One region of the Paenibacillus sp. FSL R5-0744 genome, then DNA from elsewhere that is predicted to be linked to it. Evidence: riboswitches for the same ligand, from Rfam matches in the RefSeq annotation. Region 1 holds a riboswitch; each other region holds the start of a gene.

Region 1 (4,216 bases):
GCCCGGTACGCACGGATCAAGTATTAAGAAGAAGTTAGTTAGGTGAAGAACGGAAAGGGAATTTGGAACTGTAGAAACGGAGTGTTCGCCCGAAAGATTTCCGTAGGAAAGCTAGCTTCGAAAGCATATGCTATCCTCGGATTTCTACCGCTAGAAGCGGTTCAATCAGGAAATCTGAGGATAACAGCGATCGGAAATCCAAAATCCCTTGGAGAGGTTTCTACCTAACAAAGTTAGTAAGTGCATCCATTCCAACGACCACCAAACGGAAGACATAGGTTTTGATATCAATTCAAGGAGGGTTCATTCTATGAAAATGGTACTTCTATCAGGCGGTTCAGGTAAACGGTTATGGCCGTTGTCCAACGACTCACGTTCAAAGCAATTTCTAAAGGTACTTGAAAGCCCTCAAGGTGAACCAGAATCCATGGTACAACGTGTCTGGAGACAGCTGGAGGAAGCAGGGATGGCAGAATCATCTTATCTGGCCACCGGCCGCGGCCAAGTAGAAATGATACAAAGCCAACTGGGAAGTCATGTGCCGATTATCGTTGAACCGGAGCGTCGGGATACTTTTCCGGCTATCGCCTTAACAGCTACCTATCTTTATTCAGTGGCAGGTGTTTCTCCAGCGGAAACGGTAGCAATATTGCCTGTTGACCCTTATGTAGAAGCATCCTTTTTCGATACCATAGCTATGCTTGAGGGGACCATGCTGGAAAGTGGAGCAAATCTGGCACTAATGGGTGTTGTTCCTGAACATGCCTCAGAGAAATACGGATATATTATTCCTACCACCGAAGAGGCGGGGGGAAATGGTTTTATGAAGGTGAGTCACTTTCAAGAGAAACCAGACCGTATACAAGCAGAACAGCTCATCGAGCAAAATGCATTGTGGAATTGTGGAGTGTTTGCCTTCCGCTTAGGGTACTTGTTAGATATTTTGCAGCGTAAAGGGTTGCCTTTAGGATATGAAGAATTGCAGAAGCAGTATAAGCTATTGTCTTCCATCAGCTTTGATTATGAAGTGGTGGAGAAAGAAGAACATATTGTGGTGCAGCCGTATGATGGATTCTGGAAGGACCTTGGAACGTGGAATACGCTGACAGAGGAAATGAGCAGCAAGCATGTAGGAAAAGGTTTTGTAACGGCGGATTCTGAGGGGACTTGCTTGATTAATGAGCTGGATATTCCGATTACGGTAATTGGTGCGAAGGATCTGATCATTGCGGCTAGCCCGGATGGGATTCTAGTTACCCATAAAGCTGAGAGCCCACGGATTAAAGAAGTGCTGAAGACCTTTGAACAAAGACCGATGTACGAGGAACGCCGCTGGGGCCATTACAAAGTTATTGATTATGTGAAATATGATGAAGGCAATGAAGTGCTGACCAAACGGATTTTTATATCCGAGGGGAATAATATCAGCTATCAATTACATCGCAAGCGTAGTGAAATTTGGACAATCGTCAGCGGCGAAGCAAGTATTGTGCTGAATGAGAAAAAACATAATGTGAAGGCTGGGGACGTAGTACGTATACCGGAAGGAACGAAGCACGCGATCCTTGCTTTGACGGATGTCGAGTTTATAGAGGTACAGACGGGTTCTGAATTAGTAGAAGAAGATAACATTCGTATTACTTTAGACTGGAATGATATAGAACTACAACAATTCATTTCATAGGTCTAACCTATCTATTTAACCAATCCAAAATTTCTTGAAACAGGTAAATTGACTCAATTATCAAAAAAAGTCATAAAAACACTAAATATATCATTAATTGTCGTCGATACTTACGGTAAGAGAGATTATTTCTCTTAAATTGAAAAGGCAAACCTATCGAAAGGTAGGGACGCAAAGCTATAGGGCCTTCGAAAGAGTGGCAGCCTGGCTACCGAAAGGGAGATTATTTTGAAAGCTTACCGTACGTATCGATTATTTGGCGCATTTCTGTCACTCGTCTTGTTTCTGACTGCACTTCCGCTTACTGTTGGAATTTCGCCGTCTGTTGTCATAGCTGCTTCAAATTCTGGAACGCCAGTTACCCCAGGAGCCTCACTTGAAGCCGTAAAGCTGCTTAACTATTTTTACTCGATCTCAGGAAAAGGTATTATTGCTGGTCAACATGACTATTTAGAAAGTCCAGATGAAATTAACAATATGCTGAAGGGAACCAGCGGACAATATGCCGCTCTTCACGGTTATGAACTGGGCGCGATCAGCGGTCAGTCAGAAGGAACGATGGCCTGGCAGCGTCAAAATGTGGTGAACAGCGCCATCAACTGGAATAAAGCGGGCGGGATCGTAGCTATGACTTTTCATGCTAACCTGCCGGGCACCTCTTATGACTGGGATAATGTAAAAAAAACACTTAGTCAGAATGAGTTCGATAGTTACGTTACACCGGGTACCAAGCAATATAACAATCTGATCGCTGAACTTGATAAGGTGGCAGTCTCCCTAAAAAGCTTGCGCGATGCCAATGTTCCGGTGCTTTGGAGACCCTATCATGAAATGAACGGGAACTGGTTCTGGTGGGGGAAGAAAAATAACTTTTCTAAACTTTGGAATATTATGTATGACCGTTTTGTTAACGTTCATAAATTAAATAATTTGTTATGGGTATGGAGTCCGAATGCTCCCAATGTTTGGTCAGATCCTTATGCGCTAACTTATCCAGGTGCTGATAAAGTAGATATTCTGGCAGCAGATATATACGAAAATGATTACCAGCAAAAATACTATGACAGCTTGTTGAGTCTAGCCGCAGGCAAACCGATTGCGATCGGGGAGAATGGTGAAATGCCTAATCTGGAGAAGCTTCAGCAATCACAAAGTAAATGGACGTATATGATGAGCTGGGGAAAAATGCTTTACGAGAATAACAGTGCAGATACAATTAAAACATTTATGAATAGCAACTATACCCTGACCAGAGATAAATTAAATACTGGTCTGGCACCGACACCTAGCGCTGCACCAGCGCCGGCACCTCCCGAAGAAGAGGGTGAGGAAGCCATTCCTCTTGCGAAGGGGCTTGCAGGAGAATATTACAACAACATACAGCTATCGGGAACAGCAGCTCTTACTAGAACTGATGCAATTATCGATTTCAATTGGCGGCAAGGATCGCCGGATGCCGCCCTTGGGATTGATCGTTTCTCCATACGTTGGAGCGGTAAAATTAAGCCATTATATGATGAGCAATATACATTTTACACTACCTCAGATGATGGCATCCGTGTGTGGGTGAATGGGCAATCCGTGATTGATAGTTGGACTAAGCAAAGTGGTACTGAGCGTAAGGGTAATATAACGCTGAAGGCTGGCCAGCTATATGATATCAAGGTGGAGTATTACGAAAATGAAGGCGATGCGAGAGTCCGCTTGATGTGGGAAAGTGCTAGTCAAGCTAAAGAGACAGTTCCAGCAAGTGCACTTTATCTTCCGGATGTCTCCTGATTGATGAAAATTAAAGGTCGATCCTTAGTGGCTCTGCGTTATTGCAGAGCTACTAAGCTATAGTCCTCATTAGGTCAGAAGACGATTGTCCGATAACAGGTATGTTTATTTAGCACCTGTGGAGGCAGTACAGCTACCGAAAGGAGGATTTATTTGCGTAAATATTATAAGCAAAACAGATTGTTGTTTACTATATTACCGGTGTTTATTATTTTTTCCTTGCTGCCTTGGGGAGAGGTTAAGGGTCTTCCGAAGGCTATGAGTGTTTCTTCCTCTCTTCCTTCGGCTATACCAAGCAATCCATCAGCTTCTGAAGAAGCCAAGCAACTGCTGAGTAATTTGGTGAATCTACGTGGCAAAGGAATCCTGTCTGGCCAGCATGATTATCTAGAAAGTCCAGATGAACTGGTTCATAAGCTGAAGAATACATCGGGACAAAATGCCGTTCTACATGGTTATGAATTGGGGGCAATTAATAATCAACCCGAAGGGACGATCGCAGAACAGCGACAAGCTGTTATAGACAGTGCAATGGAGTGGCATCAAGAGGGTGGCATTGTAGCCATGACATTCCATCAGAGTTTGCCGGGGACTTCTCCGGAATGGTCCAATGTAAACAGAAGTCTCAGTCAAGAGAAGTTTAATGCTTATGTTACGCCTGGGACGGCTCAGTATAAGAGTCTAATCTCTGATCTAGACGAGATCGCTGGCTATTTGGGACAGCTGCGTGATGCCGGAGTTCCAGTCTTATGG
Region 2 (4,216 bases), 370 kb from region 1:
GGAGAAACTAAGTATCCTCTTAAGAAAATGATTCGTTTTGCGCTGGATGGGATCACTTCCTTTTCGCATAAGCCACTTAAGATTGCTACGTATGTCGGATTCTTTCTTTCCTTCTCCAGCTTTCTCTATTTATTCTTCGTATTGTTTCAAAGAATCTTTTTCACCTCATGGACGGTTCCAGGTTGGGCTTCCATTGTAGGGGTCAATTTGCTCTTTAACGGTATCGTTCTGATGCTGTTAGGTGTAATCGGTGAGTATATTGGACGGATTTATGACGAGTCTAAGGATAGACCGTTGTATATTGTCAGTGAGACCATAGGATATCGTAACGAAGAAGAAGTGGATCGCCGGAAGGATTACAAAGATGTCAGATAAGAACTTTCGGACTGCTTTCATACAGTTTCTCAAATTTAATGCTGTAGGTCTGGTAAATACCCTCATTGATTTCGTAATCTTTACATTACTGAACTCACTTGGGATGGTATATGCGTTGGCACAGGTGATTTCTTATAGTGCAGGGACAGCGAACAGCTTTATTTTGAATAAAAAAGTAACCTTCAAGGATCGTGACCGTGGCAATAATAAGGGTTTTGATAAGACGCAGTTGCTGAAGTTTATCGTACTGAATCTGGTAGTACTCGGAATATCGCTGTTGCTAATGCATCTGTTGACTGACAAACTAGGCATTCAAGTGTTGATCTCTAAGGTATTAGTAACGTTTGTGACGGTGATTATTAACTTCTTCGGAAGTCGTAAATGGGTATTCTAAAGTTCAGTAGAACCAATCTACGGAGGTGAAAATCATGCGTAAATTCTCGTATGTGCTCATACTGGCGGGGATCCTTATCATGCTCTATCCAAAAGCTAACGAATGGTATAACGACTGGCAGCAGGATAAGCTATTAGAATCAGCTGAACTGAGCACCAGTGAAAGTACTCCACCACCTGATCTAAAGAGCAGATATGCCGAGGTCACTCAGCTACTAGCGGAGGAATCAGCTTTAGATGCACAAGCACAGCCGCAAGAAACAGAAAAGCCGGAACCGGAAATTGAAATGGGTGGCAAAGTTATCGCATTAATTGAGATCGATAAGATCGATCTGAAGCTACCTGTATTAGAAGGGGCTACTAAAGCGAATATGAAGCATGCTGCGGCCCATATGAAAGAAACAACTCCAATAGGAGAAATAGGGAACGCCGCAATAGCTGCACATAGAGCTAGAACTACGGGCAGATTGTTTAACAGGCTGAATGAGGTTGTGATTGGGGATACGATTACGGTAAAGACTAGCGATCAGACTTATAATTACGAGGTTTATGATATTTCTGTTGTACTTCCTAGTGATGTGTCTGTTCTAGACGGGAATAACAAAGATAAAATTCTTACTCTAATTACGTGTGACCCACTAGTAGATCCTACACATCGTTTGATTGTTCATGCCAAGCTTTCCTAATCGTTGACGAGAAATAACAAGAAAACTCAAATACAGAGAAATAACTATAAAATAATAGTAAATCTAGCAATTTTGTTCTTGTTTACGAGGATAAATATGGTAGTATAAGAACTATAAAAGCTAAACACGATAAACGGCAAACCTATCGAAAGGTAGGGACGCAAAGCTAAAGGGCCTTCCCGTAAGGATGGCAGCCAGTTACCGAATGAAGAGGCTTTTTTTGTTTTTATAAAATATATAAGAATCTTAGATTCATATTTCTACTTGGACTGATTCTGTTAATTTGTCTAGTGAAATTAGAACAGATAGAGCTTATACGATAACGGCAAACCTATCGAAAGGTAGGGACGCAAAGCTAAAGGGCCTTCCCGAAAGGATGGCAGCCAGCTACCGAAAGGGGTTTTATCCGTGAAAAAGGTTTATTTTATGATGGTGGCGCTGTTCGTACTGATTACTGCGGTTCCGGTAAGCACAGCTCAAGCCGCAAGTGTAGATGCAAGCTGGTTGATTACATCGAAAGTGGCTCAAGGTGTTATTGGAATTAACTATGATATTCCGAAAGATAAAAGAATCAAACTCATGATCACTAAAGACAACAGCAGCTATACATATAACTTATATGCTTCTGGACAAGCTGAGGACTTCCCTTTACAACAAGGTAATGGTACTTATAAGGTTTCTGTTCTTGAGAACACAACCGGCAATAAATACAAAGCGTTATATTCCGAAGTAGTAGACGTAACCATGAGTGACTCGAATTCCGTATATTTGGGCTCCGTACAGAATGTGAAATGGAGTTCTTCTGATAAAGCGATCCTTAAGGCAAAAGAGCTTACAAAAGGCAAAACAACAGATGAAGAGAAAGTTAAGGCAATCTATAACTATGTAGTTGCTAATGTACAATACGATTATTCTCTTGCTAATAACGTAACAACAGATTACATTCCGAACATTAACAACACTTTGAATACTAAAAAAGGAATCTGCTATGACTATGCTTCTCTTTTTGCCGCAATGCTGCGTAGTGTAGATGTGCCTGCTAAATTGGTGATGGGGAATACTAGCTACGTTACGCAATACCATGCATGGAATGAAGTGTTGATGGATGGGAAATGGGTTACTATTGATACAACGGTAGATGCATCGTCAGCGAAGAGTAAGAAGAATACGGATTTTATTAAGGCTTCAAGTAAGTATACTGCAGCAAAATACTATTAATTTGCATCGCTAGATTCATAACTCTATTAAATAAACAACCAGCTTAATTATTAAGCTAGTTGTTTATTTTTCTATTAGGGGTTGCTTTTCTATGAATAGATAGGTTATTATAGTTAAGCGTTGTTAGACAGCGTACAGGCAATGTTTGAGAGAGTTATATAAACGGCTTTCGAAAAATAAAGCTTGCATTACTGAGAACAACATGATATATTATAAGAGTTGCTGCTGAGACATTAAACGGCGCCAACGAGAACTTGATCTTTGAAAACTGAACAACGAGTGAGTGGGAAATCACGAAAGTGAAATCCGAAATTAGAGAATTAATTTTCTCGTCAGATGTTTCAAAATGAGCATATCGCTCTTTTCAATACTAATTGGAGAGTTTGATCCTGGCTCAGGACGAACGCTGGCGGCGTGCCTAATACATGCAAGTCGAGCGGAGTTATTTTGAAAGCTTGCTTTCAAAATAACTTAGCGGCGGACGGGTGAGTAACACGTAGGCAACCTGCCCCTTAGACTGGGATAACTACCGGAAACGGTAGCTAATACCGGATAATTTCTTTTTTTTCCTGAAGAAAGAATGAAAGACGGAGCAATCTGTCACTGAGGGATGGGCCTGCGGCGCATTAGCTAGTTGGTGGGGTAATGGCCCACCAAGGCGACGATGCGTAGCCGACCTGAGAGGGTGAACGGCCACACTGGGACTGAGACACGGCCCAGACTCCTACGGGAGGCAGCAGTAGGGAATCTTCCGCAATGGACGAAAGTCTGACGGAGCAACGCCGCGTGAGTGATGAAGGTTTTCGGATCGTAAAGCTCTGTTGCCAGGGAAGAACGTCCGGTAGAGTAACTGCTATCGGAGTGACGGTACCTGAGAAGAAAGCCCCGGCTAACTACGTGCCAGCAGCCGCGGTAATACGTAGGGGGCAAGCGTTGTCCGGAATTATTGGGCGTAAAGCGCGCGCAGGCGGTCATTTAAGTCTGGTGTTTAAACCTTGGGCTCAACCTGAGGTCGCACTGGAAACTGGGTGACTTGAGTACAGAAGAGGAAAGTGGAATTCCACGTGTAGCGGTGAAATGCGTAGATATGTGGAGGAACACCAGTGGCGAAGGCGACTTTCTGGGCTGTAACTGACGCTGAGGCGCGAAAGCGTGGGGAGCAAACAGGATTAGATACCCTGGTAGTCCACGCCGTAAACGATGAGTGCTAGGTGTTAGGGGTTTCGATACCCTTGGTGCCGAAGTTAACACAGTAAGCACTCCGCCTGGGGAGTACGGTCGCAAGACTGAAACTCAAAGGAATTGACGGGGACCCGCACAAGCAGTGGAGTATGTGGTTTAATTCGAAGCAACGCGAAGAACCTTACCAGGTCTTGACATCCCTCTGAATCCACTAGAGATAGTGGCGGCCTTCGGGACAGAGGAGACAGGTGGTGCATGGTTGTCGTCAGCTCGTGTCGTGAGATGTTGGGTTAAGTCCCGCAACGAGCGCAACCCTTAACTTTAGTTGCCAGCAAGTAATGTTGGGCACTCTAGAGTGACTG
Region 3 (4,216 bases), 3.1 Mb from region 1:
GTTAACGTTGAGGAGACTCATGAGTGGTTTAAAAGACCTGATGCCTTTGATTTAAAACAGTACTGGGAAGAGTCCACCACGGCCTTTAAAGCAGCACTGCCAAAGTATCAAGTAAAGCTAAGGGTTAGAACATCTGTCTTAAAAGAATTACAGCGAGAAAGATTCGTCACTGTCCAATTGATAGAGCCAACAAGCAATGCAGAGTGGGTGAACGTAGATGCCGAATTTAATACGATCGAGTCGGCCTGCCGGATAATCCTTTCTTTTAGTCCCTCGGTTATTGTACTTTCACCGCAAGAACTTTTAGAGATGGTAAAGTCTGCTATCGCAAAAATTTCCGCTATTTATGAGGATTTTTGACACGAAATCTAAAGAACTACTCCGAAAAGAAGATTTATGTCAGTTCTTACTATAGACCAATCACCTTTAAATCCCATATAATAACACCAATACATAATATTAATAAGGAGGACATTATACCAATGAACTGGATGCATAAACTTCCGTTAAAACAAAGAATTGTTGCCGGATGTTACCTCGTTGCCGCACTATTTGCCATTCCTGTTTTAGTTACTTTTATGATCTTAGGCAACATTATTTTGGGTATTGTTCTAATCGTAGTTCTTGCTGCTCTAACTTTCCCCGTGGCCCGCTTTATCGAGAGAACGCTTACATCTTCTTTTGATGACATCGCGAATGTATCTCATAGTATTTCAAAAGGGGATTTTACTAGTAGAGCCGATGAGAACGGGTCTATGGGGGACGTAAGTCGTTCCTTTAATACTATGATTGACAAGCTCAAGAAGATTTTGACAGAAGCATCACAAATCACTCGTCAAGTTATGGATGCAAGCCGTGGAATCGAAGATAAGAATCAGAATTTGAAAATTGTCATGGCACAGGTAGCCTCTTCGTCTAACGAGCTAGCTCTTGGTGCAAATGAAATATCTACGGATATCGCTGAAATGACAGAATCTATTAAAGATATTGAGAATAAAGTATCCAATTATACGAACTCTACGAAAGAAATGAACAGACGTTCAATACATACATTAGAACTAGTTGAACAAGGACGGCAGTCCGTTGATACTCAAGCTGAAGGCATGCGCAAAAACATCCAGGCTACTCAAAAAGTAGCTGATACTATCGAAGCCCTGTCTCATAATGCTCGCGGAATTACGATGATTACAAAAACCATCACAGAGATCGCTGAGCAGACCAACCTCTTATCGCTGAATGCCTCCATCGAAGCAGCACGCGCCGGAGAGCATGGTCGAGGATTTGCTGTAGTCGCACAGGAGGTTCGTAAACTTGCCGAGGAATCAACAGCTTCAACGAAGGAAGTCTTTGGCTTAGTTCGGAGCATCGAAACTGATATCAAACAAGCGATTGACAATATCGCTATCAACGAAGAAGTCGTACAGGTACAGAATGAGATGATCACTCAATCTGCTCATATCTTTGCTCAAATTGTGCAAAGTGTGCAGTATATTACCGAGCAAATCTCTTCCTTCTCTGCTGAAAGTGATCTGATGTTGGAAAGTGCCTTGAAAATCTCAAGTGCAATAGAGAATATCTCTGCAATCACACAGCAAACCGCTGCCGGCACCGAGGAAGTATCCGCCGCTATGAATGAACAAATTAATGCCCTGCAGTCCGTTGCTGAAGAAACTGAGAAAATGACACAGGCTGTGTTTAATCTACAGAAGACTATCCATATTTTCAAGTTTTAAGTCACTTGCAAAAATATATAAACAAGTCCAAAAACTCCTCCTAAGTTTTGACTTAGGGGGAGTTTTTTTATATCTATTATTTCATAGGTTGGACAAGACTTTCGTCAAAATTCGAGTTAATTTGCGAAAATATATTGACAAAGGTACTCTAGGAATATATTGTAAAGGAAAATTCTTCTTATAAATTTTAAAATTAATATTGGCAAAATCTTCGAAAGAGGATGACGCAAAACCATGGATCTACAGCCTCATTTTTAATCAGAGGCCATGACTGCCAGGTTGCAGAAAACCAAGACGACTGAACAATTGTTCAGTCTCTATGGCGATTTATGCCACCAACCTGTGCCCTAATTCAGAGCACAGGTTTTCTAATGTTTGATTTTAAAATAACAATCAACTTGTGAGGTGTATTTTTTGAAGACAGTCGCAGATTACATGTCGGAAGCACTACGGAACCTAGGTGTTACCCATTCCTTTGGTATTATTGGGAAATCCATTTGCCCTATTGTTCTTAAAATGGTAGATTACGGTATTGAATTTATTCCTGGGAGACATGAGTCCAGTTCCGGCTTCGAAGCAGCCGGGTATGCGCTTAAAACTGGAAAACTAGGTGTAGCTTTTGGTACTTCAGGTCCTGGTGGAACAAACCTATTAACTGCAGCAGCACATGCTAAGGCTAACAACCTACCTGTCCTATTTATTACTGGCCATCAATCTATTAAAGAGCTTGGAATTCCCCAATGTCAGGACTCTACTTCTTTTCTAGCTGATTTAGCTGATATGTTTAGACCTGCCACCTTATATAGCAAGCTTATTGAACGTGGAGATCACTTTAACACAATCTTTAATCATGCCATATCCATTGCTTTGAGCGGTAATCGTGGTCCAGTTCACCTTTGTATTCCCTTTGATGTACAAACGGAATTGCTAGAGGAATGTAATATTGTAATCCCTGAACGCGAATCACTGGTTAGCCATGCTAATATCGACCGTGTACTTGATGCTATAAATAACTCTAAGAATCCAATAATTATCGCGGGTAAAGGCGTTAACCGCTCAGGAGCACATAGTGAGCTAATTCAATTAGCGGAAACATTTAATATTCCTGTAGTTACATCTCCAGGTGGTAAAGGGGCTATAGCTTGGGATCATCCACTCTATCACGGTCCAATTGGAGTAGGCGGTTGTACCCATGGAGATGACTTGCTGAATCAAAGTGATCTATTTATCGTTCTCGGGTCACGTTTAAGTGATATGACTATTTGTAATCTTAAAAGGGAAAATCATCCTGCAACATTAATTCAGTTTGATAGCGATCCGACTTTTGTCGGAAAAATATTGTTCTCTAAAACGATTCCAGTGACTGGAGATCTACGGGACAATCTAGTTTACTATCTCAATAATATTGACACGAACAACATCACAAAACGCGAAGCACCGACAAATTCCGATTATACCGAAGAGCCTCCGATTTTACCAAACCTTTCACTTGCATCGGTCTTGAGTACGATGAGTGATTTAATTCCTTATAACAGCACAGTCTTTGTTGATGATGGAAGTCACGGTTTCCATGCTGCGAAATGGTACAAGGTTAAGAAACCGGGCAGTTTTGTTTTCGATGCTTACTTTGCTTGCATGGGTAATTCCATCGGAATGGCGATTGGTGCAAAGGTTGCTGCTCCAGAAGAAACGATCTTCTGCATTACAGGAGATGGCTGCTTTATGATGCTAGGCGCAGAGATTAACGCTGCTGTCTGCAAGGATATTCCTGTCATATTCATTGTTGTGAATAATAAACAGCTAGATATGGCTCTAAAAGGTATGGAAAAAACTACAGGACGTATTGACGGAACTATCTACGAAGTCCCTATGGATGCTGTGAAATTCGCAGAATCACTAGGCGCTAAGGGTTACAAATGTGAGACAGCGGAGGAGTTCGAAACAGCCATCAAGGACGCTGTTGCCATCAACCGTGTTGCCGTCATTGAACTGCTAACAGACCGTGATGAGGTCCCTCCGACTGCTCACCGTACTTTGAACCTAAATTAGGAGGTCACTTATGAAAGACAATGTAAACAGTGGTCTGAACCACTTCACGAATCTCTCTGGAGACTACGGAGCTAAAGCACTGGCTCCGATTAAAGAACATTTCCCCGATTTGGCTGAATTTATTATGGGGAATGCCTACGGCGATATTTTTCAACGCAACACAATCGAAGCTGACTGGAAGGAAATCGCAGTTATCTCTGCCCTGATTTCGATGGGTCAGTTTGATCAATTGGGTGTTCATTATGTCATGGCTCTTCGTGTGGGTGTTACTGTAGAACAACTCAAGGGTATTTTATTACACTTAGTACCCGCTATAGGGGCACCTAGAATCATCACCGCTTTTAATATTCTTCTCGAAACGATTGAAGAAATAAAGTAACTATTTTCAGTAAATTAAAATATCGGGAGAGATGTTAACGTGGGACAGTTTATTT
Region 4 (4,216 bases), 1.3 Mb from region 1:
GAAGAAAGCTGCCGAAGTGTCTCACTCTCCAGTACGAATCATGAAGCTATTTCCTATCTTAAAGGAGAGACGTTGTCGATTTCTCAAGAACGTCTCTCTATTAGAATAGGAAGTGCCCAAAAGGGATACGTTTTGGTCTGCATTGATGGCTACAGCGCAGGCTGGGGTAAGTGGCAGGATGGCATACTCAAGAACGAATATCCCGCAGGCTGGAGGTGGATGTAACAATGAGCCAATCAGGTAAGCCCGCCAAAAAACAACGATTAGATAAAGTGTTGTCCCATATTGGAGTGGGGTCGCGCAGTGATATCCGTAAACAAGCTAAACAAGGCTTAATATTGGTGAACGGGACAGTGGTAAAAGATAGTGGGTTCCATGTGGATCCTTATGCCGATAAAATAGAGGTAGGGGGAGAGGTTGTTACCTACCGTGAATTCATATATCTTATGATGAACAAACCCCCGGGTGTCCTGTCAGCTACGGAGGACAAGCGGGATCGGACGGTTTTGGATCTTTTAAAGCACGAATATGCACAGTTTGAACCGTTTCCTGTAGGAAGGCTAGATAAGGATACTGTGGGACTGCTGCTGATCACTAATGATGGGAAGCTTGCCCATGAATTGCTGTCGCCACGTAAGCATGTCCCGAAAACGTACGAGGCAACCATCGAGGGCGATGTAGGCGCGGATGATGTCGCGGCTTTTGCAGCAGGGGTGGAGCTGGAAGATGGCTACGTTACTTTACCTGCACACTTAACCATTCTTGGAAGAGAGCGCGGCAGCAAAGTGATTTCCCATATTTCACTTATCATCACTGAGGGAAAATTTCATCAGGTGAAGCGTATGTTTCAGGCGGTAGGCAAAAAAGTCACTTTTCTGAAACGTGTATCTATGGGAGAATTGAAGCTGGATGAAAGTCTGCCGCTGGGAGCTTGTCGGGAACTGACGTTAGAGGAACTGGCACTCTTAGGCGCAGATGGGTCAGAAGGATAGTAGAGAAAATGATATATAAATTGATATATAAATTGAATTTGGAAACTTGGGATAAGAGAAGGGAGAGACGGAGGGGAATTTTGGACCTGTAAGAGCGATAGCGACCACCTTTGTTTCCGGATTTCATCCGCTATTAAACGGTATAAATTAAGAAATCTGGAAACAACAGCGGCTGGAAGTCCAAACATTCACCGTAGTTGCGACTGACACTTAACACAAAAAGCCTCAAGTTCAATAAATATAGAAAAAGAAAGACAAGGATGGTGGAGTATGAGATACAAACTGATTGCACTAGATGTGGACGGTACGCTATTAAATGATGATCACCACTTAAGCTCTGAGAATAAGGAAGCTATTGCTGAGGTTACACGTCTTGGCGGTCAAATCGTATTGTGTACGGGACGCAGTCCACAGAACTCGATTCCTTTCATGGAGGAAATGGGGCTGACTGGTTACGTGCTTGGTCACAATGGAGCAGCGACGGTACGAGTGGAAGATCGAGAAGTGCTGCATCAATATGGTATGGATGCACGTGGTCTTGACCCCTATATTGACTATTGCCGTAAGCACAATATTCATTATGATGTGAATACTGCTTTTGATATGTATGTTGATAATGTAGAGAATCTGACTAAAGAAGCTAATTATATGTATGAGCACTTCCGTATTGTGCCAGCGACGCTACCAGCCTGGGAAGATTTCCGTGAACCGGTTGTTAAGTTTACTGTATTTACACAGCCAGAAATCCTTGACGAAGCTGAACGTGAATGGCGTACTTGGGCTCCTGAGTACAATATTTTGCGGAGTGGTGAATTTTTCGTTGATTTGATGCATTCCGAATCTTCTAAGGGCAACGCATTAAGAAATCTCGCTGTGAAGCTGGGAATTCCGCAAGAAGAAGTCCTCTCGATCGGTAATTATTTTAATGATATTTCTATGCTTACCTATGCGGGGATGGGCGTGGCGATGAATAATTCTCCTGTAGAGGTAAAAGCGGCAGCGAATGCTGTTACGGGTTCGAACAATGAGCATGGTGTGCGTGATGCGCTGGTTAAATATTGTTTATCCTAATCTTTTTGATCCTGTAAAATAATTTTAGATGCAAAGCATAAAGCGGACTGGAGTCCAGTTTTATGCTTTTTTTACGTTGACATAAGGATACGAGTAAATCGATAGATAAATTGAAATGGAAGATAAGTCGTTTACAGGTAATTATAACCATGATAAAATTAGCGGTGGGACATGCGTCCGTAAGCTAATTAAAACTAATTGAATGTCCGCGTTAAAGGTAAAATCATCGAAAGATGATGACACAAAGCCATGGGTCTAAAGCCTTTCTACAGAAGGAAATGATCGCCAGGCCGCCATAGGGATGTCTTATGAAGCATAAAGGATAGCTCTAAGAATATGTAGTCAATTTTGAGCTCTTTTATTATTTCGACCTATACGGCGTTACATTATCGCAAGGGGCCGAAAGGGGAAGTACATGAACAGTTTTTTCAAAACAATAGGCACTAGTTTGGCAGTAGGTGCTTTATTGCTGTCCGGAACGATCGGATGGATGTCTAATCCTGAAGTCGTGTCTGCCGCTACCACAACAGCAGTAACCGCGGATCAAATGATTAGCAAAGTAACGGCAGCCTCTAAAGCAATAAAGAATTTTCACTTAGATGTGATCAAAAAACAGGATATTCAGAGCGGTGGGGTACGTATCAGCAACACTAACACACTGAAGCTGGATATTAATCGACTGCCGAATTTTGCTGCAGCTGGCACCGTTGATAGTAGTCTTTTAGAAACATCGTACAGTCTATATGCCAATGACAAGGAGTTTTACTATCTTGTAGACGGAAGTGAACTGATCGATGAATCTGAAGATGAAGGTTACGACGATGACGGTGAGCCAATCGATCCTGATGCGCAGTATTGGATTGGACTGGAGAAGATGGAGTGGGATTCTTTTTATTCTAAAGGTCAATACGATCCTGTTTCCATGCTTGATTCGGTAAAAAATTATAAAAAATCTATGAAAGTTAGCACTGTCGGTGCTCAGACCGTCCTGCAGTTCACGGTAACCGATCCGACAGCAGCTAAGGGAATAATCAAACTCTATGACCAGGAGAACCTCTGGGATGGTGAGACAGTTCAACCCAAAAGCGTAACGTGGAAATTATTCGTCAATACTAAGACCTGGCAGACGGAAAAGCTGACAGTCGATCTGAGTTATGTGCTGATAAGTGATGGAGAAAAGGATACATACAACACGAAAATCGAAGCTAAGTATTCCAAGAATAACAAAGGTACAGCTATTGTAAAACCGGCCGAACTAGAATAAAAAGAGCAATTTCATCTTGAGCAAAAAGCGCTGTTCAGTAGAACAGCGCTTTTTGCTCAATTCATAACAGCAGCCAACTGGAAGTGAGATATGTAAAAAATAAATAAATATAAAATCGACCTACCAATTATTAGGATTTTAGTACATGCTATTTATGTGGTTAATAATCTGAATTAATTTAATAGTGTATGAAGTATCATATTGTAACTATTATATTGAAAAGGTATTATAGGATAGGTGTAAATTTACATTTTTGAGAATAACTTTTTTTTAATGAATGATAGGGGGAGTGCGAATAATGTTATCATCCACAGAGCTAAGCAAGCTGAATGAAGCGAATTACAGGGAGGACCGTTTAGAGGCACTTAATCATTTTTATGAGGATCTCTGTAATAAGAAAGTAGCCGATGGCTATATTTATTCTCTTAGTCGTTATGGAAGAATATTTGCTAATGGAGCGGGGGGACGCTTCAGTTACGAAGAAGATAGCGACCAAGAATTAAAAACGGATACAATTTTTCGAATCGCTTCTATTACTAAGCTGTTTACGGCAACAGCGATCTGGCAGCTGGCAGATGATGGGAAAATTTTTATGGGGCAGCCAGTTAGTTCTATTCTTCCGGAGTTTGATGCCGATCCTTTTAAGCCGATTACAATTGCTCATTTACTGACGCATACCTCCGGCATCGCACCTGATCATGGCACTATAAGTGATACCTACTATAAAAGTGCATGGTGGTATATTTATGAATCAGAGCTTGGAAAAGAAAACTGGATTAAAGCTGGACTTTCCTATGGCATTCGTTTTCCGGTAGGGACTCAATGGATGTATTCCTCGTTCGGATACGTGGTTCTTGGTGCAATTATCGAGAAAATAACAGGTGTTTTT

Evidence for each region. A riboswitch is a leader RNA that binds a small molecule or an ion and turns the genes downstream of it on or off. The one in region 1 is predicted to bind cyclic di-GMP.
Region 2: linked by a shared signal. The riboswitch ahead of MKY19_RS03180 (transglutaminase-like domain-containing protein) and the one ahead of MKY19_RS04750 (glycosyl hydrolase) in region 1 are both predicted to bind cyclic di-GMP.
Region 3: linked by a shared signal. The riboswitch ahead of MKY19_RS21190 (thiamine pyrophosphate-binding protein) and the one ahead of MKY19_RS04750 (glycosyl hydrolase) in region 1 are both predicted to bind cyclic di-GMP.
Region 4: linked by a shared signal. The riboswitch ahead of MKY19_RS10230 (DUF6612 family protein) and the one ahead of MKY19_RS04750 (glycosyl hydrolase) in region 1 are both predicted to bind cyclic di-GMP.

The regions. Positions count from the first base shown of each region.
Region 1 is NZ_CP150228.1:1,076,170-1,080,385, forward strand. Features, by position in the region: gene MKY19_RS04740 (hypothetical protein) at 43-228, shown strand; gene MKY19_RS04745 (sugar phosphate nucleotidyltransferase) at 311-1,684, shown strand; cyclic di-GMP riboswitch class I at 1,821-1,900, shown strand; gene MKY19_RS04750 (glycosyl hydrolase) at 1,913-3,463, shown strand; gene MKY19_RS04755 (glycosyl hydrolase) at 3,617-4,216, shown strand, end outside.
Region 2 is NZ_CP150228.1:703,185-707,400, forward strand. Features, by position in the region: gene MKY19_RS03165 (glycosyltransferase family 2 protein) at 1-375, shown strand, start outside; gene MKY19_RS03170 (GtrA family protein) at 365-769, shown strand; gene MKY19_RS03175 (class D sortase) at 804-1,454, shown strand; cyclic di-GMP riboswitch class I at 1,580-1,660, shown strand; cyclic di-GMP riboswitch class I at 1,769-1,849, shown strand; gene MKY19_RS03180 (transglutaminase-like domain-containing protein) at 1,863-2,672, shown strand; rRNA gene MKY19_RS03185 (16S ribosomal RNA) at 3,044-4,216, shown strand, end outside.
Region 3 is NZ_CP150228.1:4,781,413-4,785,628, forward strand. Features, by position in the region: gene MKY19_RS21180 (YafY family protein) at 1-360, shown strand, start outside; gene MKY19_RS21185 (HAMP domain-containing methyl-accepting chemotaxis protein) at 483-1,733, shown strand; cyclic di-GMP riboswitch class I at 1,925-2,020, shown strand; gene MKY19_RS21190 (thiamine pyrophosphate-binding protein) at 2,139-3,782, shown strand; gene MKY19_RS21195 (carboxymuconolactone decarboxylase family protein) at 3,793-4,161, shown strand; gene MKY19_RS21200 (hypothetical protein) at 4,201-4,216, shown strand, end outside.
Region 4 is NZ_CP150228.1:2,382,866-2,387,081, forward strand. Features, by position in the region: gene MKY19_RS10215 (RsmB/NOP family class I SAM-dependent RNA methyltransferase) at 1-225, shown strand, start outside; gene MKY19_RS10220 (pseudouridine synthase) at 228-992, shown strand; gene MKY19_RS10225 (Cof-type HAD-IIB family hydrolase) at 1,263-2,063, shown strand; cyclic di-GMP riboswitch class I at 2,270-2,361, shown strand; gene MKY19_RS10230 (DUF6612 family protein) at 2,479-3,327, shown strand; gene MKY19_RS10235 (serine hydrolase domain-containing protein) at 3,626-4,216, shown strand, end outside.